Regions from separate parts of the Kitasatospora sp. NPDC057904 genome, predicted to be linked through region 1. Evidence: riboswitches for the same ligand, from Rfam matches in the RefSeq annotation. Region 1 holds a riboswitch; each other region holds the start of a gene.
What was found. A riboswitch is a leader RNA that binds a small molecule or an ion and turns the genes downstream of it on or off. The one in region 1 is predicted to bind cobalamin.
Positions count from the first base shown of each region.

Region 2: linked by a shared signal. The riboswitch ahead of metE (5-methyltetrahydropteroyltriglutamate--homocysteine S-methyltransferase) and the one ahead of ACFVSN_RS25700 (cobalamin biosynthesis protein) in region 1 are both predicted to bind cobalamin.
Region 3: linked by a shared signal. The riboswitch ahead of ACFVSN_RS20005 (HoxN/HupN/NixA family nickel/cobalt transporter) and the one ahead of ACFVSN_RS25700 (cobalamin biosynthesis protein) in region 1 are both predicted to bind cobalamin.

Region 1 covers NZ_JBHVOL010000010.1:256,030-265,605, reverse strand. Annotated here, with positions in the region: gene ACFVSN_RS25715 (hypothetical protein) at 1-840, opposite strand, end outside; gene ACFVSN_RS25710 (alpha/beta hydrolase family protein) at 1,503-2,591, opposite strand; gene ACFVSN_RS25705 (helix-turn-helix domain-containing protein) at 2,812-3,507, opposite strand; cobalamin riboswitch at 3,759-3,903, shown strand; gene ACFVSN_RS25700 (cobalamin biosynthesis protein) at 4,005-4,967, shown strand; gene ACFVSN_RS25695 (cobyric acid synthase) at 4,964-6,484, shown strand; gene ACFVSN_RS25690 (putative cobaltochelatase) at 6,481-8,577, shown strand; gene cobO (cob(I)yrinic acid a,c-diamide adenosyltransferase) at 8,583-9,188, shown strand; gene ACFVSN_RS25680 (cobyrinate a,c-diamide synthase) at 9,193-9,576, shown strand, end outside.
Region 2 covers NZ_JBHVOL010000001.1:179,394-188,969, forward strand. Annotated here, with positions in the region: gene metE (5-methyltetrahydropteroyltriglutamate--homocysteine S-methyltransferase) at 1-2,277, opposite strand, end outside; cobalamin riboswitch at 2,429-2,666, opposite strand; gene ACFVSN_RS00850 (putative Ig domain-containing protein) at 2,842-4,842, opposite strand; gene ACFVSN_RS00855 (carboxymuconolactone decarboxylase family protein) at 5,286-5,699, opposite strand; gene ACFVSN_RS00860 (pirin family protein) at 5,885-6,865, shown strand; gene ACFVSN_RS00865 (hypothetical protein) at 7,328-7,966, shown strand; gene ACFVSN_RS00870 (ATP-binding protein) at 8,066-8,473, shown strand; partial or broken gene ACFVSN_RS00875 (plasmid stabilization protein) at 8,688-8,858, opposite strand; gene ACFVSN_RS00880 (sigma-70 family RNA polymerase sigma factor) at 8,836-9,285, shown strand; partial or broken gene ACFVSN_RS00885 (thiamine pyrophosphate-requiring protein) at 9,371-9,565, shown strand.
Region 3 covers NZ_JBHVOL010000007.1:228,304-237,879, reverse strand. Annotated here, with positions in the region: gene ACFVSN_RS20030 (AAA family ATPase) at 1-411, shown strand, start outside; gene ACFVSN_RS20025 (Fpg/Nei family DNA glycosylase) at 508-1,317, shown strand; gene ACFVSN_RS20020 (AAA family ATPase) at 1,385-3,379, shown strand; gene ACFVSN_RS20015 (hypothetical protein) at 3,403-5,076, opposite strand; gene ACFVSN_RS20010 (ArsR/SmtB family transcription factor) at 5,130-5,513, opposite strand; cobalamin riboswitch at 5,596-5,788, shown strand; gene ACFVSN_RS20005 (HoxN/HupN/NixA family nickel/cobalt transporter) at 5,821-6,930, shown strand; gene ACFVSN_RS20000 (type B 50S ribosomal protein L31) at 7,049-7,300, opposite strand; gene rpmG (50S ribosomal protein L33) at 7,382-7,546, opposite strand; gene rpmB (50S ribosomal protein L28) at 7,681-7,917, shown strand; gene rpsN (30S ribosomal protein S14) at 7,917-8,222, shown strand; gene ACFVSN_RS19980 (CobW family GTP-binding protein) at 8,219-9,394, shown strand; gene rpsR (30S ribosomal protein S18) at 9,400-9,576, shown strand, end outside.

The DNA of each region.
Region 1 (9,576 bases):
GCGGTACTCGGCCCGGGCCGGGCCCGGCGAGTAGTCGGCGCAGGCGTTCAGCAGCTCGTAGGCGCTCTGCTCGATGTGGCCGGCCGCGGTCTGGGCGACCGTGCAGATCTCCTCCAGCTTCGCCCGCACCGCCCAGTGCCCGAGCGGCGACAGCTCGGCGGCGTCGTTCCGGCGCACCACGGCGCCGACGGCCGCGAGGCCGTCCAGCATCCAGTCCAGGACGGCGGCGACGTCCGCCGGCGCGGCCGGGGTGTCGATCTGCGGCTCGCGGCAGGTGCCGCGGACCGCCGACACGGCGGAGGCGGCGTGCGGCACGGGCGACAGGCCCACGCCCCCGCTGCCGCCGACCCGGCGCTCGTCCAGGCCGCGGCGCAGCAGCTCCAGGAGCTCGCTGTCGGCGACCGGGCCGGCCACCAGGTGCAGGAAGGAGAGCAGCTGCGGGGCCTGGTCCACGGCCTGGCCGGCCAGCACCGTGAAGACGCCGCGCAGGGCGGCCGGCGGGACCGGCGCGAGCAGCGTCCAGGCGTCGAACAGCGCGGACCAGCCGCGCACCACGGCCTCGTCGTCGTGCTCCCAGGCGTGCAGCCGCCAGCCCGGCCCGGCGCCGCCGTCGCGGGCCTCGACCAGGCCGACCAGCAGCGCCTGGCCCCAGGCCTTGGCCGCGGCGCCGACCGTCATGGCCAGTGCGCGGCCCGCCGCGCGGGCGTCCTCGGGGAGCAGTTCGCCCCGCTTGTCGACCTCGCCGAGCTCCCCCGCCCAGCGGGCGATCCGGACGGCGTCCACCAGCATCCGGCGGGCCAGCGGAGCCAGCTCGGCGGGGGCGGGGAAGCCGTCCGGCACGGGGACCCGGCCGCGGCCTGGGGCGGGTGCGGGGCCTCGTCGGCGGGGTACGCCGCCCCCGCCCGGCCTGGCCCCGACGGGCCGGTGGGCCGTACCGGGGAGGCGGGTCACCGTCGCACCGGTACCGATCGTCGGTGGGAGCGGGGCATCACGGTCGCGCGGGTTCCGAGACGTCACGTCGAGCAGTCTTCCCCTTGTACCGGCCTTCTGTCACATCCGGTTGGTTGTACGGGCGGGCGGGTTGTGGCAGCACCTCCGCAAGATCGGGCAACAGCGGCAAACCGCCTGGCCGGAATCGTGTGGCGGGCTCATGCCAGGCCCGTTTGCGGTGGTCACGGGGGGTGTTCGAACGGATACGGAAAGGGCTGCGGCGAGGGGTGAATGGCCGACTCTCGCGGTGTCGCCGACGGATGGAGGCGGGAATGCGCGCACCGGGCACGCCCGCCGGGAGTGCTCCGGGTGGATGCGGATCGGCCAGGTCGGCGAGGGCGGGACCGGTGGCGGAAATCGACCGCGCCGACTTCCCGTTCCGGCGGAATCGGCTTCCGGTGCCCGGGTGGCGCGCGATGACGGGTGGGGGGAATTGCAAGAACGGAGGAAGCGGGGGCCGGACCGGGGAATGACCGGCCGGAATGCCCCGGATTAACGGCAGCCGGTCCGGATCAGAGGAGGGGGGTGAGCCAGCGCCGGAGGAGTTCCGAGTAGTGCGCGGGGTCGGAGTTCCAGAGGGCGGTGTGGTCCGCGCCCGGGAAGGTGCGGAGGCTGACGACGTCGGGACGGGCCGTGGCGAGGTGCCGGGCGGCGCGGAACGGCGCGATCGGGTCGTCCGGGCTGTGCAGGACGAGGGTCGGCACGCGCAGGTCGGCGCCCTCGGCGAGGCGCGCGAAGTCGGCCAGGTCGACCCCGGTGCGGCCCTCCGCGGCCAGCGCGCCGAGCTCGGCGACCGGCCTGGAGTAGCCGGCCCGGACCGCGTCGCGGCGGGCGGTGGCGGGCAGGTCGAGCACCGGCGAGTCCAGGACGATCCCGGCGATCGCCCCCGCCCAGGCCGAACGGGCCGCGGCGTGCAGGCACATCGTCGCGCCCACCGACCAGCCGTAGAGGATCACCCGGCCGGCGCCGCTGTCGAGGGCGAGCCGCACGGCCGACTCCACGTCGCGCCACTCGGTCTCGCCGAAGTGGCCGAGCCCGTCCGGCGAGGCGGGGGCGCCCTGGTCGCCGCGGTAGGTGACGGCGAGGGCGGGCAGCGCCAGGCGCTGGAGGACGGGCAGCACGGGGAGCGTCTGGGTGCGGTCGGCGCCGGGGCCGTGCACGAGGACCACCCAGGTGCCGCGCTTGCCGTCCAGGCGCCAGGCGGGCATCGCGCCCAGCTCGCCGGCGACGGCGGTCTCGGTGAACGGGAGGCCGAGGGAGGTCGTCGGGTCGCCGAGGTGCACGCGCGGGGTGAAGCGGACCTCGGTGCCGGGCGTCAGGGTGCCCCGGTCGGCGCGGACCAGGCGGCGGGTGACGCCCTGTTCGTCGCTGTGCAGGATGTCGTCGACGACGGCGTGGCCGTCGCCGTCCCACTCCAGCGCCCAGCGGCCGGGGTGGAGGGCCGCGGGCGTCCGGTTGAAGGTGATCCGGCCGGCGGCGAGGCTCTGCACCAGGACGGGGCCGGACTCCAGCACGGCGCTCTCCGGCCGCACGAGCCGCTCGGACGCCCGCCGGCCGACGACCAGCACGGCGACCCCGGTGCCGACGGCGGCTGCCGCCACGGCGGCTGCGGTTCCCCAACGCATATCGCTCCCCGCTCTGTGAGTCTGCTGGGGACAAGTTCACTGGCGGGTGGGGGCGGGGGCCAGTGGGATGGGCTGTACGGGGGACGGGGTGGGGGGGCGGCTCCTGCGGAGGGCGGGGAGGCGGGAGGCCGAGGCGGAGGCGGGGGCGGGGTGGGGACGGGGTGGGGTGGGAGCCGGGGACGGGGTGGGGGTGGGGTCAGACCGGGATCTCCGTGTGGAGGCGGCCGAGGAGTTCCCAGAAGCGCGGGGCCAGGGGCCGGTCGCGCGGGGGCAGGGTGGGCGTCGCGGCGCCCCAGTGCGGGGAGGACACCTGGTGCTCCTGGTGCAGGGCCGTCAGGACGGTCGCGAGGTCGTCCTCGTGGACCGGCACGAGCCGCGCGACCGCCCGCAGGTGGGGCTGCCAGCGGCCGTCCACGCACCTGCGCAGCCGCTGGTCGAGCTCGGCGCCGCGGCCGGTCACCTCGACGAGTTCGGTGAGCCGCAGTCCGAGCACCTGGGCGAGCGCGTGCGTCCGCTCCTCGTCGCCGTCCCACGTCCCGGTGAGTTCGGCCTCCTGGTAGACGCGCAGGGCGACGCCGATGCGACGGGCGGCGGTGTCCTGGCTCAGTTCGCGGGCCACGCGGTGGTCGCGCAGGCGGGCCGGGCGGGTGCCCATGAGCTGCGCGGGCGGGCACCACAGGGCGCGGGCGAGGGCGATGAACTCCTCCTCGGTGGGGCGCAGCTCGCCGCTCTCCCAGGCGATGACGTGCGTGGGCAGCAGCCGGACGCCGTGCGCGGCCATGCCGCCGGCGACCTGTTCGGGGGTCAGGCCGAGCCCGGCGCGGTGGGCGCGGGCCGCGGCGGGCGAGAACGGCACCGGGGGCAGGGCGGGCGGAGGCTGTCTTCGTCGCATGTGAACGAACGCTAGGGCCGGTACGAACGGGCCCCCAGCCGCCGAACGCACGAAGCGCCGGGGAGGGCGCGCGCGGACCGCTGGAGGATCGCACAGGATGTCATGCCCCTGCGGCGGCAGTACTCGGAGGTAGTGACGGGGGCGTTCGCGGGCGCGCGCCGGGCCTCCCGCGTGTGACCAACCCCTCCGTGACCTCGGTTGACTCCCGGTTCGGCCGCGTGATGGGATCCCAGGGCCAAACGGAGGCATGCAGAGGAAGCCGGTGCGAGTCCGGCGCGGTCCCGCCACTGTCACCGGGGAGCACGGCCGGAACGACGCCACGGCGGACCGTCAGTCTTCGCTGACGTGCTGCTGGAAGGCTCCGGGGGTGCGTTCGACCCGGAAGCCAGGAGACTCTCGCCCCCGGTACGTCGATCCAGGGCGCGGACCCTGAGTGAGGACTCGCACGCGATGCAGGCTGCCCCGACCCGCCGAGCCCTCCCCTGTCCCCCTCCGTCGTGCGCCCGCTGACCCGCGCCGCCGCCTTCGCGGTCGGCGCCGTCGCGGGCTACCTGGCGGACGCCCGCTACGCCGATCCGCGCCGCGGCCACCCGGTGGCCGTCTTCGGCGGTGCGGCGACCCGCCTGGAGCGCCGGATGTGGCGCGACGACCGGGCCACCGGGGCCGCGTACACGGCGCTCTGCGTGGGCGCCGTCGCGGCGGGCGCGGTGGCGCTGGAGCGGACGGCCGGCCGCCGGCCGCTGGGGCGGGCCGCGCTGGCCGCCGCCGCGACCTGGACGGTGCTCGGCGGCACCTCGCTGACCCGGGAGGCGCGCACGATCGGCCGGGCGCTGGCCGCGGGCGACCTGCCCGCCGCCCGGGAGCGGCTGCCGCACCTGTGCGGGCGCGACCCGAGCGCGCTGGACGGGCAGCAGATCGCCCGCGCCGTCGTGGAGTCGGTGGCCGAGAACACCGCGGACGCCGTCGTGAACGCGCTGGCCTGGGGCGCCCTCGCCGGCACGCCCGGTCTGCTGGCCTTCCGCGCCGTCAACACGCTGGACGCGATGGTGGGTCACCGCTCGCCGCGCCACGCCCGGTTCGGCTGGGCCTCGGCCCGGCTGGACGACGTGGCGGGCTGGCCTGGCGCCCGGCTGACGGCGCTGCTGACGGTGGCCGCCGCGCCGCAGCCGCGGACGGCCTGGCGGGTGTGGCGGCGGGACGGTTCGGCGCATCCGAGCCCGAACGCGGGGCAGGCCGAGTCGGCGTTCGCGGGCGCCGTGGGCGTGCGGCTGGGCGGCACGCTGCAGTACGGCGAGCGCGTCGAGCACCGGCCGGTGCTGGGCGCGGAGCTGCGGCCGGTGACGGTGGACGACATCGAGCGGGCCTGCGCGCTGTCGCGGCGGGTGGGCGCGCTGGCGCTGGGTACGACGGTCGCGGGGCACGTCCTGCTGCGATCGCTGCTGAGGAGGGGAAGGGCATGACCAACGCGCTGCTGGTCGCGGGGACGACCTCGGACGCGGGCAAGAGCGTCGTCACGGCGGGCATCTGCCGGTGGCTGGCCCGCCGGGGCGTCCGGGTGGCGCCGTTCAAGGCGCAGAACATGTCGCTGAACTCGTTCGTGACGGCCGACGGCGCCGAGATCGGCCGGGCCCAGGCGATGCAGGCCCAGGCCGCCCGGGTGGAGCCGGAGGCGGCGATGAACCCGGTGCTGCTCAAGCCCGGCGCGGACGGCCGCAGCCAGGTGGTGCTGCTCGGCAGGCCGGTCGCCGAGGTGGGCGCGCTGGACTACCGCGAGCGCAAGCCCGTCCTGCTGGAGCGCGCCCTGGAGTGCCTGGCGGACCTGCGCCGCCGGTACGACGTGGTGGTGTGCGAGGGCGCGGGCTCGCCCGCCGAGATCAACCTGCGCGACCGGGACATCGCCAACATGGGCCTGGCGACGGCCGCCCGGCTGCCTGTCGTGGTGGTCGGCGACATCGACCGGGGCGGCGTGTTCGCGGCGATGTACGGGACGCTGGCGCTGCTGTCCGAGGAGGACCAGCGGCACGTGGCCGGCTGGTTCGTCAACAAGTTCCGCGGGGACGCCCGGCTGCTGGCGCCCGGCCTGGAGATGCTGCACGGCCTGACCGGCCGTCCGGTGCTCGGCACGCTGCCGATGCTGCCGGGGCTGTGGCTGGACGCCGAGGACTCGCTGGACCTGTCGACGGTCGTGGACCGGGTCGACGGGCGCGGGCCGCTCGGGGCGGACGTGCTGCGGGTGGCCGTGGTGCGCTTCCCCCGGCTGTCGAACTTCACCGACCTGGACGCGCTGGCGCAGGAGCCCGGCGTGCTCGTCCGCTGGGCGACCCGGCCGGAGGAGCTCGCCGACGCCGACCTCGTCGTGCTGCCCGGCACCCGGGCCACCGTGGCCGACCTCGCCTGGCTGCGCGAGCGCGGGCTGGAGCCGGCGCTGCGGGCGCGGGCGGCGGCCGGGCTGCCGGTCCTCGGTGTGTGCGGCGGGTACCAGATGCTGGCGGGCTCGATCGTCGACGACGTCGAGTCCAAGGCCGGTGCCGTCGACGCGCTCGGCCTGCTGCCGACGCGCGTGCGGTTCGGCGTGGAGAAGGTGCTCGCCCGGCCGGTCGGCGAGGCCTACGGGCACCGCGTCGAGGGCTACGAGATCCACCACGGGGTGGTCGCCGTGGACGGCGGGGAGCCCTTCCTGGACGGATGCCGGGTGGGCTCGGTGTGGGGCACGACCTGGCACGGCGCGCTGGAGAACGACGGGTTCCGCCGGGAGTTCCTGCGCGAGGTGGCCGCGCTGGCGGGCCGCGCGTTCGTCCCGGCGCCGGACACCTCGTTCGCCGAGGCGCGCGAGGCCCGGCTGGACCGCCTGGGGGACCTGATCGAGGAGCACGCGGACACCGACGCGCTGTGGAAGCTGATCGAGGGCGGGGTGCCGGCGGCCGGAACGCTGCCGTTCCTGCCGCCCGGTGCGCCTGAGGAGGCTGGCAACGCATGAGTGACGTCCGCTACCCGTTCACCGCGGTCGTCGGGATGACCGACCTGCGGCTCGGACTGCTGCTGAACGCGGTCTCCCCGGCCGTGGGCGGCGTGCTGGTGCGCGGCGAGAAGGGCACCGCCAAGTCGACGATGGTCCGCGCGCTGGCCGGCCTGCTGCCGTCCATCGCCACCGTCGACGACTGCCGCTTCTCCTGCGACCCGGCCGCGCCCGACCCGCAGTGCCCGGACGGACCGCACGCCTCCTCCGGGAGCAGCGAACGGCCGTCCCAGCTGGTCGAGTTGCCGGTCGGCGTGGCCGAGGACCGGATCGTCGGCTCGCTCGACCTGGAGCGCGCGCTCGCCGAGGGCGTCAAGGCGTACGAGCCCGGACTGCTCGCCAAGGCGCACCGCGGGGTGCTCTACATCGACGAGGTGAACCTGCTCCAGGACCACGTCGTCGACCTGCTGCTGGACGCCGCCGCGATGGGCCGCTCCTACGTCGAGCGCGAGGGCGTCTCGGTGCGGCACGCGGCCCGGTTCCTACTGGTCGGCACGATGAACCCGGAGGAGGGCGAGCTGCGGCCGCAGCTGCTCGACCGCTTCGGCCTGACCGTGGAGATCGCCGCGACGCGCGACCCGGCCGAGCGCGCCGAGGTCGTCCGGCGGCGGCTCGCCTACGACGCGGACCCGGCCGGCTTCGCGGCGCGGTTCGCCGGCGAGGAGCGGGCGCTCGCCGAACGGATCACCGCCGCACGGGAGTTGCTGCCCAAGGTCGAGCTCACCGACGTGGCGCTCCGGCAGATCACCGCCGTGTGCGCCGCGTTCGAGGTGGACGGGCTGCGCGCCGACATCGTCATGGCGCGGACGGCCGTCGCGCTGGCCGCGTGGGACGGGCGCACGGAGGTGCTGGAGGAGGACGTCCGCAAGGCCGCCCAGCTCGCACTGCCGCACCGGCGCCGCCGCAACCCGTTCGACGCGCCCGGACTGGACGAGGAGCAGCTGGACCGGACGCTGGAGGAGCACGCGCAGCCCGAGGACTCCCCGGAGGACTCCCCCGGGACCGACGGTGACGGTGACGGCGACGACCCGGACGGCGACGGCCCCGGCCCCGGCGACGACGGCGGCCCCGGCCCGGACGGCGGCGGCGCGCCCGAGCCCGAGAGCGGTCCGCAGGCCCCGGAGGCCGCCGCCTCCGACGCCGCCGCCCCGGACCTCCCCGAGCAGCAGCCCGTCCCGGCCCAGCACCCCGCCCCCGCGCGGGAGTCGGCGCCGGTCGCGGCCGGCGACCCGTACCGCACCCGGCTGTTCGCCGTGCGCGGCACCGGCCACGGCGCGCAGGGCCGCCGCTCCCCCGCCGAGACCGACAGCGGGTACACCGTCCGCGCGCGACGCCCCCAGGGCGCCCTCAGCCGCCTGCACCTGACCGCCACCCTCCAGGCCGCCGCGCCGCACCAGGTGGCGCGCGGGCGCGCCGGCGCCGCGCTCGTGCTGCGCAAGGACGACTTCCGCGAGCAGGTGCGCAAGGGCCGCGAGTCCAACCTGGTGCTGTTCGTCGTCGACGCCTCCGGCTCGATGGCCGCCCGGCAGCGGATGACCGCCGTCAAGGGCGCCGTGCTGTCGCTGCTGATGGACGCTTACCAGCGGCGCGACAAGATCGGCATGATCACCTTCCGCGGCGCGGGCGCCGAGCTGGCGCTCCCGCCCACCTCGTCCGTCGAGGTCGGCGCGGCCCGGCTGGAGTCGCTGCCCACCGGCGGCCGGACCCCGCTGGCCGCCGGCCTGCTGCGCGCCCACGAGGTGCTGCGGATCGAGCGGCTGCGCGACCCGGCCCGCCGCCCGCTGGTCGTCGTCGTCACCGACGGACGGGCCACCGGCGGCCGCGACGCGCTCGCGCAGTCCCGGCGCGCCGCCGGGCTGTTCGCCGCCCAGGGCGTCGCGAGCGTCGTCCTGGACTGCGAGTCCGGCCCCGTCCGGCTCGGCCTCGCCCGCACCCTCGCCGGACACCTCGGCGGCACTGCCGTCACCCTGGACGAACTGCGCGCCGAGGGCGTCGCCTCGCTCGTCCGCGACAGTCGCGACAACCGTGCAACCACCATGCGAAAGGCGGCCTGAGCAGCATGCCCAAGGGTGTTCCCGAGAGCGTTCCCGACGACGGCCTGACGACCCGCCAGCGCCGCACGCAGCCGATCACCGCCGTGCACACCGGCCCCGGCAAGGGCAAGTCCACGGCCGCGTTCGGCATGGCGCTGCGGGCCTGGAACCAGGGCTGGTCCGTCGGGGTGTTCCAGTTCGTGAAGTCCGCCAAGTGGAAGGTCGGCGAGGAGAACGCGCTGCGCGTCCTCGGTGCCTCCGGCGAGGGCGGCACCGTCGACTGGCACAAGATGGGCTCCGGCTGGTCGTGGATCCAGCGCTCCAGCGAGATGGAGATGGACAGCGAGGCGGCCGCCAAGGAGGGCTGGGAGCAGGTCAAGCGCGACCTCGCGGCCGAGACCTACCGCTTCTACGTGCTCGACGAGTTCACCTACCCGATGCACTGGGGCTGGGTCGACCCGGAGGAGGTCGTGTCCGTGCTCGAGGACCGGCCGGGCAGCCAGCACGTCGTCATCACCGGCCGGTACGCCCCCGAGGCGCTCACCGGCTTCGCCGACCTCGTCACCGAGATGACCAAGGTCAAGCACCCCATGGACGCCGGCCGCAAGGGCCAGCGCGGCATCGAATGGTGATTCCTTGAGCATCCCCCGCCTCGTCGTCGCCGCGCCCTCCTCGGGCGCGGGCAAGACCACCGTCGCCACCGGCCTGATCGCCGCGCTCGCCGCCCGCGGGCTCGCCGTCTCCCCGCACAAGGTCGGCCCGGACTACATCGACCCCGGCTACCACGCGCTGGCCGCCGGGCGACCGGGCCGCAACCTGGACGCCTTCCTGTGCAGGCCGGAGCGGATCGCGCCGCTGTTCCTGCACGGCGCGGCCGGGGCCGACGTCGCCGTCGTCGAGGGCGTCATGGGGCTGTTCGACGGGGCGTCGGGGCGCGGGGAGCTGGCGTCCACCGCGCACGTCGCCAAGCTGCTGCGCGCGCCGGTGGTGCTCGTGGTGGACGGCAGCTCGCAGTCCCGT
Region 2 (9,576 bases), on a different contig from region 1:
GACGAGGCTGTCGAGGGAGGCGCGGGTCTCCGCCCAGCCGCGGGTCTTCAGGCCGCAGTCGGGGTTGACCCACAGGCGCTCGGCCGGGATCGCCGCGAGGCCCGCGCGCAGCAGCGCCACGGCCTCCTCGGTGCTCGGCACGCGCGGGGAGTGGATGTCCCACACCCCCGGACCGACCTCGCGCGGGTAGCCCGCCCCGGCCAGTTCCCCGGCCACCTCCATGTGCGAGCGCGTCGCCTCCAGGGAGATGACGTCCGCGTCGAGCTCGTCGATCGCCGTCATGATCGCACCGAACTCGGCGTAGCACATGTGCGTGTGGATCTGGGTGTCGGCGCGGACGCCGGAGGTGGCGACGCGGAAGGCCTCCGTCGCCCAGTCCAGGTAGGCCAGGCGGCCGGCGGCCCGCAGCGGGAGGGTCTCGCGCAGGGCCGGCTCGTCGACCTGGACGACGGCCGCGCCGGCGGCCTCCAGGTCGGTGACCTCGTCGCGCAGGGCGAGGGCGACCTGGCGGGCGGTCTCGGCGAGCGGCTGGTCGTCGCGCACGAAGGACCAGGCGAGCATGGTGACCGGGCCCGTCAGCATGCCCTTGACCGGGCGGTCCGTCAGGCCTTGCGCGTAGCGGAACCAGTCGACGGTCATCGGGTACGGGCGGGAGATGTCCCCGGCCAGGACCGGCGGGCGGACGTAGCGCGTGCCGTAGGACTGCACCCAGCCGTGCCGGGTGGCGAGGTAGCCAGTGAGCTGCTCGGCGAAGTACTGGACCATGTCGTTGCGCTCGGGCTCGCCGTGGACGAGGACGTCGAGGCCCGCCTTCTCCTGGTAGGCGATGACCTCGCGGACCTCCGCCTCCATGCGCTCCCGGTAGGCGGCGGCGTCGATCCGTCCCGCGTTCAGGTCGGCGCGCGCGAGGCGCAGTTCGGTGGTCTGCGGGAAGGAGCCGATGGTGGTGGTCGGCAGCAGGGGGAGGCCGAGGCGGGCGCGCTGGGCCTCGGCGCGCTGCGGGTAGGCCTGGGCGCGGCGGGTGTCGTCGAGGGTGACGGCGGCGGAGCGGGCGCGGACGGCCGGGTCCCGGGTGATCGGCGAGCCGGCCCGGGAGGCGAGGTCGGCGCGGTTGGCGGCGAGGTCGGCGGTGATCGCCCCGGTGCCCTCGCGCAGGCCGCGGGCCAGCAGCGCCGCCTCCGCGGCCTTCTGCTTGGCGAAGGCGAGCCAGCGCAGGATCTGCGGGTCGACGTCGCGTTCGGCGGAGGCGTCGATCGGCACGTGCAGGAGGGAGCAGGACGGCGCGACGTCGACCCGGTCGGCGAGCCCGAGCAGGGTGGCCAGGGTGGCGAGCGACTGCTCCAGGTCGTTGATCCAGATGTTGCGCCCGTCGACCACGCCGGCCACCAGCCGCTTGCCCGGCAGCCCGCCGGCGGCGGCGAGGTCGTCCAGGTTGGCGGCGGCAGGTCCTGTGAAGTCCAGCGCCAGACCCTCGACCGGGGCCTTGGCGAGGACCGGGAGCGCCTCGCCCAGGCGGTCGAAGTAGCTCGCGACCAGCAGCTTCGGACGGTCGGTCAGCGTGCCCAGCTCGCGGTAGGCGCGGGCGGCGGCGTTGAGCTCGGCGGGGGTGCGGTCCTGGACGAGCGCGGGCTCGTCCAGCTGCACCCACTCGGCGCCGGCGGCCTGCAGAGCGGCGAGCAGCTCCGCGTACACGGGCAGCAGCCGGTCGAGCAGGGTGATCGGCCGGAAGTCGTCGTCGACGCCGGGGGCGGGCTTGGCCAGCAGCAGGTAGGTGACCGGCCCGACCAGCACCGGGCGGGCGGCGTGACCGAGCGCGAGGGCCTCCCGCAGTTCGCCGACCGCCTTGGCCGGATCGGCGGCGAAGGCCGTGCCCGGCCCCAACTCGGGTACCAGGTAGTGGTAGTTGGTGTCGAACCACTTGGTCATCTCCAGCGGCGCGACGTCCTGGGTGCCGCGCGCCATGGCGAAGTACCCGTCCAGCGGGTCGGCATCGACGGCGTCCCGGTGGCGGGACGGGATGGCGCCGACCGCGACGGTGGTGTCCAGCACGTGGTCGTAGAGCGAGAAGTCCCCGGTCGGGATCTCCTCGATGCCGGAGTCGGCGAGCTGCTGCCAGTTCCCCCGGCGCAGGTCGGCGGCGGTGGCGAGCAGCGTCTCGGCGGTGACGGCGCCCTTCCAGTACCCCTCGATCGCCTTCTTGAGCTCCCGGCCCCGGCCCTGGCGGGGGTAGCCGTACGCGGTGGCGAGGGTCGCCGCGGCTGCGGACTTCATGGTCAAGGGACTCTCCTTCGCGAGTCTGTCTCTCAAGTACCCGGCGACGGGACGAGGACGCGAAGGGATGACGCACCGGGCGAACCGCTGCACGGGCAGCTCCGCCTGGTGTGGTCGCCGACCCGCCCTCGAGGTCACCGGATGGCCGCGCGCGAACGGTCGCACGCGGGCAGCGGGCAGGTCTTCGGACTCGTGGGCACGGCCGGCCCTTGAAGGGCGGTCACCTACTGGCCGTCGCTTCCCAGACCCGGCCCGGGCCCAGTGCGTATGACGGCGGTCGTTCCCACTCACCGCTGCGGGGCAGTCCCGGACTGGCCAGTTGAAAGGCGTCACCGGGTTCCCTCTTGCGACGCCCCGCCTGGCGGACGGGGCGAACCAGCTGCACGGCCAGCCTACGGCCTATCCGCGGTCGCTTCGTCGGGGATTCGGCCATTCGTCCGGATGCTGAGACGACGTCAGGAGACGACGTCGGGATTCGGCGCCACCGCGGACGTGCCGGTGGGGCCGCAGTCGGCTGCGGCCCCACCTGTCGTACCTGTCGTACCTGTCGTACCTGTGGTGCTCGGTCGGTCAGGAGGCGTTGAGGGCCGTGTCGTCGATCACGAAGCTGGTCTGGAGCGAGGCGTCCTCGGTGCCGGTGAACTTGATGGTGACGCTCTGCCCGGCGAAGGAGGAGAGGTCGTAGGTGTGCAGGGTGTAGCCGTTGGCCGCGTTGACGTTGGAGAAGGTGGCCAGGGTGGTGGAGTTGGCCTGGACGGTGAGCTTGTCGTAGGCCGTGGTGCCGGTCTCGGCGGTGTCGATGTGCAGCCAGAAGCCGAGCGACGCCTTGCAGCCGGCCGGGATCGTGACGGTCTGGCTCAGGGTGTCGGTGTGGCTGCTGCCGTAGCCGTCGAGCCACGCCTTCCAGGAGCCGGAGCGGGCGGCCTCGCTCGCGGAGTTGTCGATCACGCCGGCGGTCGCGGTCCAGGGCGAGGCGCTACCCGTCTCGAAGCCCGGGTTGCCGAGCAGTTGGCCCGCACCGGTGCAGCCGCCGCCCTGGGCTGACACGGCCCAGGTGAAGCTCGTCGAACCGGAGGCGTTGGTGGCGTCCTTCGCCGTCACCGTCACGTTGTACGTGCCCGCCGTCGACGCCGTGCCGCTGATCAGGCCGCTGGAGGCGTCGATGGACAGCCCGGTCGGCAGGCCGCTCGCGCTGTACGTCAGGCTCTGGCCGGAGGCGGAGTCCGTCGCGCGGATCTGCAGGGAGGCGGCGCTGCCCGTGGTGGTGCTCTGGTTGCCCGGGTTGGTGACCGTCACGGTGTTGCCCGTGCTGGTGCCGGCCCGGAAGGCGGTCGGGCCGTTCGGCGTGCCGAGGCCGGTCGGGCCGTCGTAGCCGGAGCCCGCGGTGCACAGGTAGGACGGGGAGCAGGTGCCGTTGGCGCCGCTGGTCACGTCGTTGAGCGCACTCGTGTGCTGGTACGGGTACTGGGACGGGTAGTCGCTCGCGCCCGGGGTGCCGGCGTCGGCGTAGACGGCGGCGATGATCGGCGACGAGGCGCTGGTGCCGCCGTAGACGGCCCAGCCGCTGCCGCCGTAGGTCTGGTAGACGGCGACGCCGGTGGCCGGGTCGGCGACCGCGGACACGTCGGCGACGGTCCGGTTGGAGCAGCCGCTGTCGCTCTGCCAGCTCGGCTTGGGGTCGTAGGCCGAGCAGCCGGAGCCGGCGCCGTTGCCGCCCGAGCTGGAGCCCCAGACGGTCTCGTGCCAGCCGCGCGCGCTGGAGTCGCGGGTCAGCGAGGTGCCGCCGACGGCGGTGACGTACTGGGAGGCCGCCGGGTACTCGGTGCCGTAGCCGGAGTCGCCCGAGGACACGGTGATGGCGACGCCGGGGTGGTTGAAGTACTGGCTGTCCGAGGAGGTGTCGGTGGAGTCCTCGGGGCCGCCGTAGCTGTTGGACACGAACTTCGCGCCCTGGGCGACGGCCTGGTTGACGGCGGCGCCGAGGTCGGCCATGTTCGCCGAGCTCGCCTCGACCAGCAGGATGTGGGCGTTCGGGGCGGCGGCGGAGACCATGTCGACGTCGAGGGAGATCTCGCCCGCCCAACCGGTGTCGCCGGCCGGGTAGTTGGTGCCGCCGTTCTGGTCGATCTTCTTGAAGCAGCCGTTGGCGGTGGTGCACGCAGGCAGCCCGTACTGCGCGCGGTAGGTCGCCAGGTCGGACTCGGCGTTGGGGTCGTCGTTGGCGTCGACGATGGCGACGGTCTGCCCGGCGCCGCCGTTGGTCGACAGGCCGTAGGCGCTCTGCAGGTCGGTCGGCCCGAGGCCGGACGGGTTCACGTCGGGCGAGACCGCGCTGAGGGAGAACGCGTGCGGCTGCACCACGTCGGTGCGCACCAGGGCGTCGCAGGACTTCTGGTGACGCTGGGCCGGCTGGGCGCAGGAGTGCCTGACGTTCGCGCCGGAGGTGGCGGCCGTGGCGCCGGCCGGCGCCGCGACGGCGAGGCCGGCGGCCACCACGGCACCGACGGCGAGCGTCGCGGTGGTGGCGCGGAGTCCGCCGTGCCGCAGGGCGGTGTGGATGAGCTTGTGCAACGGAGCCCTCCCGGATGGGGGTCGGCCCCGGGCGTGCGGACACGCCGATGTGAGGCGGCGGGGTCGCGTGCAGGCCCGGGATGAGGGGGAAACGCGCACGTGCAAACGGCTGCCCGGGAGTTCGGTACGGCCGTGGGGCGTCGGCCCGACGGGGTGACGGAGGCCGTTCCGAGCTGAGGATGTCCAGGACATGCCAGGGGATGAGTTGCGGGAGCCGTCATGGCTCCGGCGCCTGAAAGGTAGCGAAGCCCGGACCTGTGGACAAGGTCGGCGTCCATGCCATGACCGAGGCTTTGACCGCCATGACCTGGTCTTGACCAGGCGTCATGCCGCCACTGGCGGTCGCCCGCCAACGCGCCGGACCGGCCTGGGGTTTGCCACGCACACGGATCGCCCGAGGTCCGCGCGGGTTGCGGGAGCCGCGCCGGGCCCCCGCCGCACCGTCAGCGCACCGCCACCGGGCGCACCGGGTGCTTGCTCAGGATCGACACCCGGTTGAAGGCGTTGATGGCGATGGCCACCCAGATCACCGCGGAGATCTGCTCGTCCGTCAGCGCCTCGCGCGCTGCGGTGTAGGCCTCCTCCTGGAGCGCCGCGTCCGCCGGGGTGGTGGTCGCCTCGGCGAGGGCGAGTGCGGCGCGCTCCTGCGGGCTGAACAGCTGGGTGTCGCGCCAGGCCGGGAGGGTGCCCAGGCGCTGTGTGGTCTCGCCGACCTGCAGGGCCGCCGCGGTGTGCACGTTGAGGCAGTAGGCGCAGCCGTTGATCTGGGACACGCGCAGGTTGACCAGTTCCACCAGCCGCCGGTCCAGCCCGGCCCTCGCGGCGGCCTCGCCCGCCGCGTCGGCCGTGGCGCGCATGGCGCGGAAGGCCGCCGGGCTCTCCTTGTCGACGAACACCCGGCGGCGTGCGGGGGCGGCGGTCACGGTCGTAGTCACATCGCTCACGGGAACTCCCTGGACGTTTTCGCTGTCGGGCGGCACTGCGCCATGGCATGATAGTCGAAGATAGTTGAAAGTAGAACTTCTTAGGAAGCGAGCACACCGTGACCACCACCGGCACCAATCCTGCCGAGCCGCACGCCGGAACCGGGGAGACCCGCCCCCGGGTGGAGATCCTGCCCGCCCGGGACGTGCCGCTGGGCGGGCCGCGGGCGATGACGGTGCGCCGGACCCTGCCCCAGCGCGCCCGCACGCTCATCGGTGCCTGGTGCTTCGTCGACCACTACGGCCCCGACGACGTCTCCGACACCGGCGGGATGGACGTCGCCCCGCACCCCCACACCGGCCTCCAGACGGTCAGCTGGCTGTTCAGCGGCGAGATCGAGCACCGGGACAGCCTCGGCGTCCACGCCTACGTGCGCCCCGGCGAGCTCAACCTGATGACGGGCGGGCACGGCATCAGCCACTCCGAGGTCTCGACCGCCGCGACCACCGTCCTGCACGGCGTCCAGCTGTGGGTGGCGCTTCCGGAGCAACACCGCCACACCGCACGGGACTTCCACCACCACGCACCGCGGCCCGTCACCCTGGACGGCGGCGAGGTCCGCGTGTTCCTCGGCACCCTCGCCGGCGACGCCTCCCCCGTCCCCACCTTCACCCCGCTGCTCGGCGCCGAGCTCACGATCCACCCGCACGCGACCCTCACCCTCGCCGTCGACCCCGCCTTCGAGCACGCCCTGCTCGTCGACCGCGGCGACATCACGCTCGCGGACACGCCGGTGCGCCCGGCCGAACTCGGCTACCTGGCCCCCGGAGCCACCACCATCACCCTCGCCAACACCGGCGACGAGCCGGCCCGGACGGTCCTGATCGGCGGCACGCCGTTCGAGGAGGAGATCGTCATGTGGTGGAACTTCATCGGACGGTCTCACGAAGACATTACCCGAGCGCGCGAGGAGTGGATGAGCTCCGCGAACCCCGACCGCTTCGGCGCCGTCGAGGGCTACCCGGGCGACCGCCTGCCCGCCCCAGAGCTCCCGGGAATCCCCCTCAAGCCCCGGGGAAACGTGCGCCGACCTGCGTAGTTACCGGTCGGGGGTGTGGCGGCCAGGTCCGCCGCACCCCCGAGCTGGAGTCCCCCTACGTCCACCTTGAAGCGCTCCTGTCGACACTCGGCTCGGCACTCGACGCGTGACACCGTTCGACCATCCGCGACAGCGCCTGACAGGACCAATGCTGACTCAATGCTGGCTTTGCTGACGGTCTATCAGGAATGACCGGGGCACTCACGGAGCCCGGGGAAGTCATCGCCGGGTGCCACCGCGAGAATCGGCGGAGGCCCTGCCGCGGCCCCCTCGCCGGTTGCCGAAGGACGGCCACCACGGGAGCGGCGCGGGCCGGAGAAGACAGCAACCATGCCGTCCGTTGCCCTCACCGACGATCTTGCTTCAAGCCAGTTATCAGACCCGGCCCCTGCGGGACATTCCCAGCCCCCTCTGTCGGCAAGAGCCCGCCCACCCACCCCGACCCGGCGCTAGGGTGACCTCATGGCGGACGCCCCGACGACAGCAGCACCCTCGGTCGAGGCGCTGGACGGCCTCGTCGAGCGTGCCTGCGAACCGCCGACCGGCAGGTCGCGGGCGAAGCAACTGCGCTGGGTCGCCGGTGAACTGCGCACCGCCCTGGAGCGGGGAGCGATCGTGCCCACGACCGTCGGCTCACTCGCCCTGCTCCTCTCGCCGAACACCCTCGCCGCCTACCTCACAGCCGCCGAGCGGGGCCTGCTGCGGCGCAAGCCCGGCGCACGACCGGGCCAAGCCTCACCCGCGTCCATGCGCGTCCGGGAGGACTGCCTCCGCATCCTCGGCGCCCTGGCCGGCATCACCGTCACGCTCCCGGACCGCAACCCGCCACCGGTCGAGCTCCGCCCCGTGGTCGCCGCCCGCCCGCGCAGCATCCTGCTCGGGCACCTGGAACACTCAGCCCGCCCTGGCCGGTCCGATGCCCGTAGTCGGATCCTCGCGATCATCGGCACGGTGCTGGACACCGGGTGCCGCGCCGGCGAACTCTGCGCCCTGCGCACTGACGCCGACAGCGCGCTGACGGTCCACTCCGATCTCGAATCGGCGCTCAAGGCGCCCGACCAGCCGGGCCCGGCACCCTGCGCGCAGGCCGACCCGGCGTAGGGGTCCGCGATGAGTGAGGGCCCTGCGATGAGACAGCCCGGAGGAGGCGCTTCGCGGGAACCGGCCGGGGCACAAGTCTCCGGGCGGACCAGGCGGCTCGTGCTGACCGGCAGCGAGGGCGCCGTACACCGTGGCCGCGAATTCAGCCGAGAGGCCCTGTTCTCCTGGCACTGGCTCCCCGCAGCCGACGAGGAGCAGCGCGCCGTTGCCGAGGACGTCCTGCTCATGGTGTCCGAACTGATCACCAACGCCTGCCTGCACGCCCCCGGCGGGCCACGCGAGCTGCGCCTGGACTGGGACGGCGCCCGGCTGCGTGTGGAGGTCACCGACACCAGCCCGGTTCCGCCCCGGCTGCGCCCGCGCGTCGATCCGGGTCGGCCGGGCGGACACGGCCTGCGGGTCGTGAACCAGCTGGCCAGGTCCTGGGGCTGCCTGCCCGAGGGGCCCGGCAAGGTGGTGTGGCTGGAGGTGCCGTCCCCGCTCGACCGTCCCGCCCGCCGGGCCTGACTACTGGCCGGGGTGCGGTTCCGGAAGCGGTGCCGGATCGGGGTCCGGGTAGGGCTCGGGCTTCGGGAAGGGGGGAATCGGCGGGGGCACGGGATCGTGGTCCTCGCCCGGTCGCGGCGCAGGATTGGGATGGGGAATCGGCTCGGTGTCCGGGTCCGGGGGTGTCGGGATCGTCATGGTGGCACCTTCGTCGAAGTCGGAAGCGGCGGCAGGGTCAACGGCCGAGCGCGTGCGCCAGCTCGCGCTTGTTCATCTTCGAACGGCCCTTGATGTTGCGGTGCTTGGCCTCGTTGTACAGCTGGTCGTACGTGGGGCCCTGGGCTCCTTCGTGCGAGCGCTGTCCGCCGCGCCGGCCGGAGGAGATGTCGTGGGTCGAGCTGCGGCTCCTAGGCCGCCTCCCCCGGCCCGAGGAGATCGCCGACGACCTTCACCTCACCGTCGAGCAAGCGACCGAGGGCTTGGTCGCCGGCCGCGTCTACCGACCCAACTCCCTGGACGCCCTGCGCGACAAGGACACCGACGAGACCGGCAGCGCACTGCTCGACCGCCTCGGCACCTGCGACCCCGGCATCGAACTCGCCGACTTCCGCACCGCCGTCCGCCCGCTGCTCGCCCACCTGCCCGAGCGCGAGCAGACCATCCTCAAACTCCGTTTCTGGGACGGCTGCACGCAATCCCAGATCGCCGACCGGATCGGCGTCTCCCAGATGCACGTCTCCCGCCTGCTCACCGCCGTCCTCACCCGCCTGCGCGAGCAGTTGGACGACCGGGACGCCCCCGGCTGGACCGACGAACCGGAGGAACCGGCCTGACTTTCCCCTCCCCCGGGCGTTTCCCCGCCCCCCGCAGCGGATAGCCGCGCTGCGCGGGGGGTCGTCAGCGTGGAGGAGGAGCACGGTGTCCCCGAAGGTTTCCGACTACATCCTGGAACGGCTGCGCGACGGGGACGTCGAGTACGTCTTCGGCTACCCGGGCGACGGCATCAACGGGCTGCTCGCGGCCTGGGGCCGGGCCGCGATCCACCTGCTCAACGGGCTGTACGACGCCAAGCTCGACCACGTGCCGGTGGTCGCGATCGTCGGGCAGACGGACCCTCGTTCCCG
Region 3 (9,576 bases), on a different contig from region 1:
CCGCAGTCCGGCTGGAACAACGCCTCCGAGGCCCAGTACCGGCTGGCTCGCCGCACCTGCGGCTTCGCCTGTCGCAACTACCTCGCCAACGGCATCTCCTGCATCATCGACGACGCCGTCTTCCCCGACCGCCCGGCCATCGGCCTCGGCGGCTGGAAGCGGCACATCGGCCCCGGCATGCTGCCCGTCGTGCTGCTGCCCAGCCTCGACTCGGTGCTCGGCCGCAACGCCCGGCGCAGCGGCAACCGGCGGCTGGGCGACGAGGAGGTCGCCCGCATCCACGGGCGGATGGCCGGCTGGTACAACTCCGGGCTGCCGATCATCGACAACTCGCACCTGGACGTCGCCGCGACGGCCGCCGAGCTGGACCGGGTGATCCTGGCCCGGCTCACGGGGATGCCGGTCCGCTGAGCCGGCCGGGCCGCCGACCTGCGGGATCGCGGGGATGTCGGGGGCGGCTGCGATGATGGACGGGTCGAGTTGATCCGTCCCAGGGGAGCCGAGCCCGTGCCGGAAGGCCACATCATCCACCGCCTCGCGGCCGAGAACACCACGGCCTTCGGCGGCCGTCCCGTCCGGGTGTCCAGCCCGCAGGGCCGCTTCGCCGACGACGCCAAGCTGATCGACGGGCAGGTCCTGGTCGGGGCGGAGGCCGTCGGCAAGCACCTCTTCCTCGGCTTCGAGGAGGGCGCGTGGGTCCACGTGCACCTCGGCCTCTACGGCGGCTTCGCCTTCGGCGCCGGGCCCGCCCCGGAGCCGGTCGGGCTGATCCGGCTGCGCCTGGAGAACGACGACGCCCACGCCGACCTGCGCGGCCCCAACACCTGCGCGCTGGTCACCGGCGCGGAGAAGGCCGCCGTCGCCGCGCGCCTCGGCCCGGACCCGCTGCGCGCCGACGCCGACCCGGACGCCGCCTGGCGCCGGATATCGGCCAGCCGGACGACGGTCGCGGCCCTGCTGATGGACCAGAAGGTGCTGGCCGGGGTGGGCAACGTCTACCGCGCCGAGGTGCTCTTCCGGCACGGCATCGCCCCGCACCGGGCCGGCCGGGACCTCACCCGGGCCGAGTGGGACGCGATCTGGGCGGACCTCGTCGGGCTGATGCGCGAGGGCGTCGGCGCGGGCCGCATCGACACCGTCCGGCCCGAGCACACCCCCGAGGCGATGGGCCGGCCGCCGCGCGTGGACGACCACGGCGGCGAGGTCTACGTCTACCGCCGCGCCGCGATGCCCTGCCTGGTCTGCGGCACGGACGTGCGGACGGAGTCGCACGCGGCGCGCAACCTGTTCTGGTGCCCGACCTGCCAGGCGGCCTGAGCCGGATTCAGGTGGCGGGGGCCGGCACGCCGTAGGCTGGGCCCGGGCCGGCGGAGGGAGCGGACGGGTGGACGGCTTCGAGGTGTCCAACAGGGTTTCGGGCACGGTGCACGGGAACGTGATCCAGGGCGGAAACGTCACGGTCCACCTGGAGCCGCAGCGCCGGATCCCGCATCAGGTGCGACCGCCCCGCCGGACCTTCGTCAACCGCGAGCGCGAACTCGCCGCTCTCACGGGTGCGCTGGGCCGGGCCGGGCGGGACGGGCCGGCGATCGTCGTCTTCACCGGTCTGGCCGGCGTCGGCAAGACGGAGCTGGTGGCGAAGTTCGCCACCGAACAGGCGGCGCAGTTCCCGGGCGGTGTCCTGTACGCCGACCTCAAGGCCTACCGGCACGGGGCCGCGGTGGACCTCGCCGGGGTGCTGGAGGGTTTCCTGCGGGCCCTCGGGGTCCGTGTGCCGGACGTGGAGGCGGAGCGGTTCGGGGAGTTCCGGACGGCCACCGCCGGGCAGCGCTGTCTGGTCTTCCTCGACAACGTCGAGCACGCCGCCGAGGTCCGTGCTCTGCTGCCGACGAGCGGGCTGCTGGTGGCGGCGGGCCGGCAACGCCTGGACGCGCTGCGGATGGACGGCGCCGAGGTGCTGCGGCTGGAGCGGCTGGACGAGACGGCGGCCGCCGCCCTGGTGCGCGGCTGGCTGAGCGCCGGGCGCGGCACCGACGGTGAGGTCGCGGCCCTCGTGGAGCGGTGCGCGGGGCTGCCGCTCGCCCTCAACGCGGTCGGGAGCCAGCTGCTGGGCCGGAGCCGCCTCTCGGTGGGCCAGGTGGTGGCCGAACTAGCGGACTGGGAGGGCAAGTTGGCCATTCTGAACAACGACGAGGGGAACCTCCGCCGGACCTACGACCCGGTCTACGAGCGGCTCTCGGCGCCCGCCCGGGCGCTCTACCACCTGATCGGCGTGCATCCCGGCCCCTTCGTGTCGGCCGAACTGGCCGGGGCGACGGGCGTCGAGGACGCGGACGAGGCCCTGGACGAGCTGTGCGGCGCGCACCTGCTGGACGTCGTGGTCGACGACGGCCCGGAGGAGCGCTTCCAGGCGCACGACGTCGTCCGGACGCACGCCCACGCCCGTGCGCGCGAACTGCCCGGCCGGGCCGAGCTCCTGGCCGGGATCGTCGCCTACTTCAGGGGCCGGGCGTCGGTGGCGGACCGGGCGATGGGGTCGCGGCTGCGGGTGCAGGAGCCGAGCGGCGACGACCTGCCGGGCTTCGGCTCGTACGCGGCGGCCCTGGAGTGGTTCCAGGCCGAACGGGCCGACCTGCGCGCGGTGGTGGAGGCGGCGGCCGGGCAGGGGTGGCACGGCGAGGTGTGGCGGCTCTGCGAGTCGCTGTGGCCGCTGTACCACGGCCGCAAGCACTACGAGGACCTGATCGCCACCCACCGGCTCGGCGTCGAGTCGGCGCAGTGGGACAACCAGCCCGACGCCGTCGTCCGGATGCGCAACCAGCTCGCCCGCGCCTACTACGAGCGGCGGGAGTTCCCGCTCGCGGCCGAGCAGTTGGCGCTCGGCGCGGAGCAGGTGCCGCTGGTGACCGACCGGCGGCTCGCGGGCGTGCTGTACGAGACGGACGGGCTGCTGTGCCTGGCCGACGGGCGGACGGCGCGGGCGGTGGAGCGGTTCACGCTGGCCCTGGAGGAGAACCGGGGCGACGACCACGGCGAGATCGTGCAGAGCTACAACGTCGCGCAGGCGCTGATCGCGGACGGCCGGGCGGAGGAGGCGCTGGCCGTCCTCGACGAGGCCCGCGCGAGGGCCGTCGACACCGAGGACACCGACATGCTGATGAAGCTCCCGCTGGTGCGCGCCCGGGCCCACCGCGCGCTGGGGCGGCTGGACCTCGCGGTCGCGGACGCCGCCGAGTGCGCGCGGCGGGCGGCCGGGCTGAGCCAGTACGCGAAGGAGGCGCAGGCGCACACGCTGCTCGTCGAGCTCGCGGAGGAGCAGGGGGACGCGGCGCTCGCGGCGCGTAGCCGGGAGCGGCTGCAGGAACTGCAGGCACGCTAGTGCCGTGGCACTAGGACGTCCTCTTACGGCCCGGTGGTGAACGCGACCCGGGTGCGGTGTTCGCCGGTGCGGATGGTGAGTCCGTGCTCGGGGAGGCCGGCCGGGTCGCCGCCGGCGGTGAGCCAGTGCGCCACGGCGGAGCCGAGGAGCAGCGGGTCGAGGCGGGGTTCGGCGCTGCCCCAGGTCCGTTCGGCGCGGGCTTCCAGCAGCAGGCCGGTGCGCAGCCGGACGAGGTGGCGGGCCGGGCCGAGGGCGGCCACCGCGACGGCGAGGCCGGGGAGCGCGGCGGCGGTGTCGGCGAGCCAGCGTCCGGCGGGGACTTCGGCGCGCGTCTCGGTCCGGGCGAGGACCTCGGCGGTGTAGCGCAGGGCGTCGCCCGGGTGTTCGTCGGTGAGGGCGTGGAAGCCGCGCGGGCTGTGGTCGCCGGGGTCGAAGGGGTAGCGCCGCAGGCTGACCTCGGTGCCCTCGCTCGCGGCCTCGACGTCGTAGGCCGTCGGGCCTTCGGGGGTGCCGGGGCGGGGGACCGGCTTGGGGTAGGGCGGCAGGAGCGGTTCGTCGTCCGGTTCGTCCAGTCCGTCCAGGAAGGAGTAGAGCAGTGGGCGCAGCACCTCGGCGGAGCGGCCGCGGCGGGCGAGGGAGCGGTCGGTGATCGGGCGCAGGGCGGCCGGGTCCTGCTTCTGCAGGGCCTGTTCGAGCTGAGCGGCGAGGTCGCCGTCCGGGTCGAGTGCCGGGGCGGCCTGGCCGAAGGCGTGGCTGGGGGAGTGCGGGTCGAGTTCGGCGGCGCCGGTGGCGACGAGCAGGGTGGGGCGTTCCAGGGCGGCGCCGTAGACGGACACCGAGCCATGGTCGCCGATCAGGCAGTCGGCGGCGACGAGGGCGGCCTGCCAGCCCTGGTGGGGCGGGACGAGGCGCAGGCCCATCCGCCGGGCGTCGTCGAGCAGGGCCTCGGGGTCGTGCCGGTTCCAGATGTTGGGGTGGAGGACGACGGCGACCGCGTACTCGTCGGCGGGGAGCCGGCGGACGAGGCGCCGGGGCAGGTCGGGGCGGCGGCCGAATAACGAGTGCTCGCTCCAGGTGGAGTTGACGACGACGAGCCGCCGGCCGTCGACGGCGCCGAGGGCGGCCCGGTAGGAGTCGCGCAGGCGCAGGCTGCGGAGCATGCGGTCGAAGCACGGGTCGCCGACGACCTGGGCGACGTCCAGTGCCTCGGGGCAGGAGACCCGCAGCCGGTCGAGCTGTTCCGGGTGGGAGAGGCCGAGGACGTCGACGAAGACCCGGCCGTGGTGGGTGAGTTCGTTGCGGGAGAGGCCGGCTGCGCTGACGGTGTCGCCGGTGGACTCGGTCACCAGGCGGTTGTAGCCGGCGCCGTGCGGGAGGACGACGAGCCGGGCGTCGAGGCGGTGCATCGAGGAGTGGACGGCGCAGGCGACGGCCAGGTCGAAGCGGTGCCGGACGGCGTCCTCCCAGTCCAGCAGGGTGATGCCGGGCAGGCCGCGCAGGTAGTCGTCGAGGCCGTCGGCGAAGGCGGAGCCGGGGTTGACGGTGGCGTAGCGCTCGATGCCGTCGCGGTTCAGGAGGGTGAGGACGTCGAGGACCCGGGTGGCGGAGGTGAGGGTGCGGGCGACCGCCAGCACGCGCGCCCTGACCGGCCGGGTGTTCCAGCGGTCGGCGGGCCAGGCGTGGGGGTGGGTCGGCACGCCATGATCGTACTCATCGGGTCGGCTCCCCGCGGTGATTCAGGCCCGGGAGGTCAGCCCGCCGCGGCGGCGGGCTCCTCGTGGTCGGCCGCGGCGCACTCGTCGAGGAGGGGGCGCATGCTCTCGTCGACGAGCCGGTAGCGCACGACGCGTCCGTCCTTGTCCCCGGTGACCACGCCGGCCGTCCGCAGCAGCCGCAGGGCCTGTGAGACGGCCGGGTCGCGCATGCCGGTGGCGACGGCGAGGTCGGTGACGGCGAGCGGTCCGGCGCGGTGCAGGGCGAGCAGGATCGCGAGCCGCCCGGGGTCGGCGAGCAGGGAGAACCGCTCGGACCACGAGCGGACGTGCGCGGCGTCGCCGATCGCGGCGATGGCCTCACAGACCCGGTGTCCGTCGATGGTGCGGTGGCCCGCGCGGTCGGCCGGTACGAGATGCATGCGGACATTCTGGCAGCTCACGACCTGTGATCCTGGACACCTGCGTAGGTGCGCAGCCTTGCAAGGGTCGGCCCGGGACCCCTACGGTGTTCCCCGCCGTGGTGCTCGGGAAGACCGGTGACGGACCCTCAGGGGTCCCAGTCCGGAGCGGCCCTCGCCACTGTGATCGGGGGAGTCCGCCCGTACCCAGACGCCACTGGGCGCTTCGCGCGCCTGGGAAGGCGGGTACGGGAGCCCCGTCAGCCAGGAGACCGGCCACGGCATCTCACGAACGTCTTTCCACGAGGTGCTGGAGCGTGATCCGAAGATGACCCTGCCCGAAACCGCCGCCCCCGAGGCCGCGCCCGCCGTGCTGCCCACCTTCCGGTGGAGGAGAGAGGACACCGTCCGCACCGCCGGGCTGATGGGGGTGATCCTGGCCATGCACGTCGTGGCGTTCGGGACCCTCGTCTTCCTGGTGGCGCCGCACAACTACGCCGTCGGCACCCAGGTCTTCGGGGTGGGCCTCGGCATCACGGCGTACACGCTCGGCATGCGGCACGCGTTCGACGCCGACCACATCGCGGTGATCGACAACACCACCCGCAAGCTGATGGCCGACGGCAAGCGGCCGGTCTCGGTGGGCTTCTGGTTCGCCCTCGGGCACTCGTCGATGGTGGTCGTCATGGCCGCCCTGGTCGCGGGCGGCGCGCAGCTGGCGAACACGCTGATGGACGACGAGTCGACGACCCACCAGTGGCTCGGCATGGTCGGCACGACGGCCTCAGGCGCGTTCCTCTACCTGATCGGCGCGCTCAACCTGGCGGCGCTGCTCGGCATCCTGAAGGTGTTCCGGGCGATGCGCGCGGGGCAGTACGACGAGGCCGAGCTGGAGCAGCACCTGAACTCGCGCGGCTTCATGGCCCGGGTGCTGAACCGGGCGACCCGCTCGATCACCCGGCCCGGCCAGATGTTCCCGGTGGGCATGGTGCTCGGCCTCGGCTTCGACACCGCGACCGAGGTGACCCTGATGGTGATGGCCGGTTCGGGCGCGGCCGCCGGGCTGCCCTGGTACGCGATCGTCTGCCTGCCGCTGCTGTTCGCGGCGGGGATGAGCCTGTTCGACACGCTGGACGGGACGTTCATGAACTTCGCGTACCAGTGGGCGTTCTCCAACCCGGTGCGCAAGGTGTACTACAACCTGACGATCACCGGTCTGTCGATCGCGGTGGCGTTCATCATCGGCACGATCGAGCTGGTCGGCGTGCTGCACGAGAAGCTGGACCTGACCGATCCGGTCACCGGCTGGATCGCGGACATCTCGCTCGACAACGTCGGCTACGCGATCGCCGGGCTGTTCGTCGTCGTCTGGGCCGCGGCGATCGCGTACTGGAAGCTGGCCGGGGTCGAGAAGCGCTGGGGCGCCGAACGCTCCTGAGCACGGCTGCCGCACGCCTGCCGCACGCCTGCCGCACGCCTGCCGCACGCCTGCCGCGACGGCGCCTCCCCACGGTGGGGAGGCGCCGTCGCGCGCGTTCCGGGCCGGCTGCGCCGGGTCAGCTGTGCCGGTCGCCGTAGCGCTGGCGGAAGCGCTCGACGCGGCCCGCGGTGTCGAGCACGCGGGACTGGCCGGTGTAGAAGGGGTGGCTCGCCGAGGAGATCTCGACGTCGATGACGGGATAGGTGTTGCCGTCCTCCCACTCGACCGTGCGGTCGCTGGTGACCGTCGAGCGGGTGAGGAAGGAGAGGCCGCCGACCTTGTCGCGGAAGACGACGGGCCGGTAGGCGGGGTGGATTCCGGGCTTCATGGGGGTGCCTCCTCGGCGGGGGATCAGCGCTCTTCGTTCGACGTTCTTCGTTTCGACGTTCTTCGTTCCGGCGCTCTTCGGTCAGCGCTCTTCGCGGAAGTCGACGTGCTCGCGCGCGACCGGGTCGTACTTGCGCAGCACCATCCGGTCCGGGTCGTTCCGGCGGTTCTTGCGGGTCACGTACGTGTAGCCGGTGCCGGCGGTGGAGCGGAGCTTGATGACGGGGCGCAGTTCGCTGCGGGCCATGAGGTCCTCCGGAGGGGTCGGGTGGTGCGGCGGTTCGGGGCCGGGTTGGAACCGTACACCGAAATGGATGTCATTTTCATCTGGGGTAACGTGACCTCCGTCCCGCCCATTCCCGGACCGTTTTGGGAGCCCCCATGTCCGCCCACTGCCAGCTCACCGGCCGCCGGCCGGGCTTCGGCAACGCGATCTCGCACTCGCACCGCCGCACCCCGCGGCGCTTCGACCCCAACATCCAGCGCAAGCGCTACTGGCTGCCGGGCGAGGGCCGGTACGTCCGGCTCACGCTCAGCGCCAAGGGGATCCGCACGATCGACGCGATCGGGGTCGAGGCCGCCGTCGCCCGGATCCGGGCCCGGGGGGAGAAGGTCTGATGGCGAAGCAGAGCAAGATCGCCAAGAACGAACGGCGGCGCGAGACCGTCGCCCGCTACGCGGGGCGCCGCGCCGAGCTCAAGAGGACCATCGCCCACCCCGGCACCGCCCCCGCCGAGCGCGCCGCCGCCCAGGCCGAACTCGCCCGCCAGCCGCGCGACGCCAGCGCCACCCGGATCCGCAACCGCGACGCCGTCGACGGCCGCCCGCGCGGTTACGTCGGCGCCTTCGGCCTCTCCCGGATCAATCTGCGCACTCTCGCCCACGCGGGCCACCTGCCCGGCGTCCGCAAGGCCAGCTGGTGAGCGGCGCGGACGGGACCAGGCTGCCCGTCGTGGTCGTCGCCGGGCTGCACGCCGACCACCGCCGCAGTGCCGTCGAGGAGTTGGCGCGCGGCGCGGTCGACGCCGTGGTCCTCCACCACGACCTGCGGGACGCCTCCCGCGGCGTCGTCCACCGCCGACTGCGCGACGCGGGCGGCGAGTTCGACCCGGCCGACGTACCGCTGCTCAACGACTGCCCGTGCTGCGCCCTGCGGGAGGACCTGCTGCCCCGGCTGCTGCGCATCGCGGACGAAGGACGGCACGGGCTCGCGGTGGTCGAACTGTGGGGCGGCAGCGATCCGCACCCGGCCGTCGAGGTCATCGCCGGCGGCGAGGTCGACGGCCGGCCCCTGGCGGAGGCCGTCGAGCTCGCGGGCGTCGTCGCCGCCGTCGACCCCGACCGGCTCACGAGCGAACTCTCCGTCTCCGACGACCTCGTGGAGCACGGCGAGCACACCGCACCGGAGGACCCCCGCACCCGCGCGGAGGCCCTCGCCCACCAGATCGAGTACGCGACCACCCTCGCCGTCCCGCGCGCGACCGCGCACACGCCGGGGCTCGCGATGCTCCGCCAGCTCCACCCCACCGCCCGCGTCGTGCGGCTCGCCACCGGTGCGCTCACCCGGGCCGCGCTCGGCGGCTTCGACGTCGCGGCCGCCCGCGACCGGGTCAACCCGGCGCTGGCGCTGCTGCCGCAGGAGCACGACGAGGGCGGGGTCACCACGATGGTGTGGGAGCGCCGCAGGCCGCTGCACCCGCAGCGACTGCACGAGGCGCTCGAACTGCTCGTCCCGGCGGCCCAGCGCAGCCGCGGCCGCTTCTGGCTGGCCAACCGGCCCGACCTGATGCTCGCGTGGGACGCGGCCGGGGCGAACCTCGCGGTGGAGGAGTGCGGGCCGTGGCTCTCCGCGCTGCCCGACGCGGCCTGGGACCTCTACCCGCCCGCGCGCCGGGCCGCCGCCGCCCTCGACTGGCACCCGGCCCACGGCGACCGCGTGCAGCAGCTCAGCTTCACGGCCGAGGGCCTGGACACGGACGGGATCACCCACCTCCTCGACTCCTGCCTGCTCACCGACGCCGAACTCGCCGCCGGCGAATCCGGCTGGAAGGCGCTGCCCGACGCCTTCCACGACCTGCTCGACCCCGTCGCCTGAGGATCATCACTGTGCGTAAACGACTCAACCCGCCGAGGCCCAAGCCCAACCCGCTGGTCACAGCCGGTATCGAGTACATCGACTACAAGGACACCGATCTCCTGCGGAAGTTCGTCTCCGATCGCGGCAAGATCCGCAGCCGCCGGGTCAGCCGGCTGACCGTCCGGCAGCAGCGGGCGATG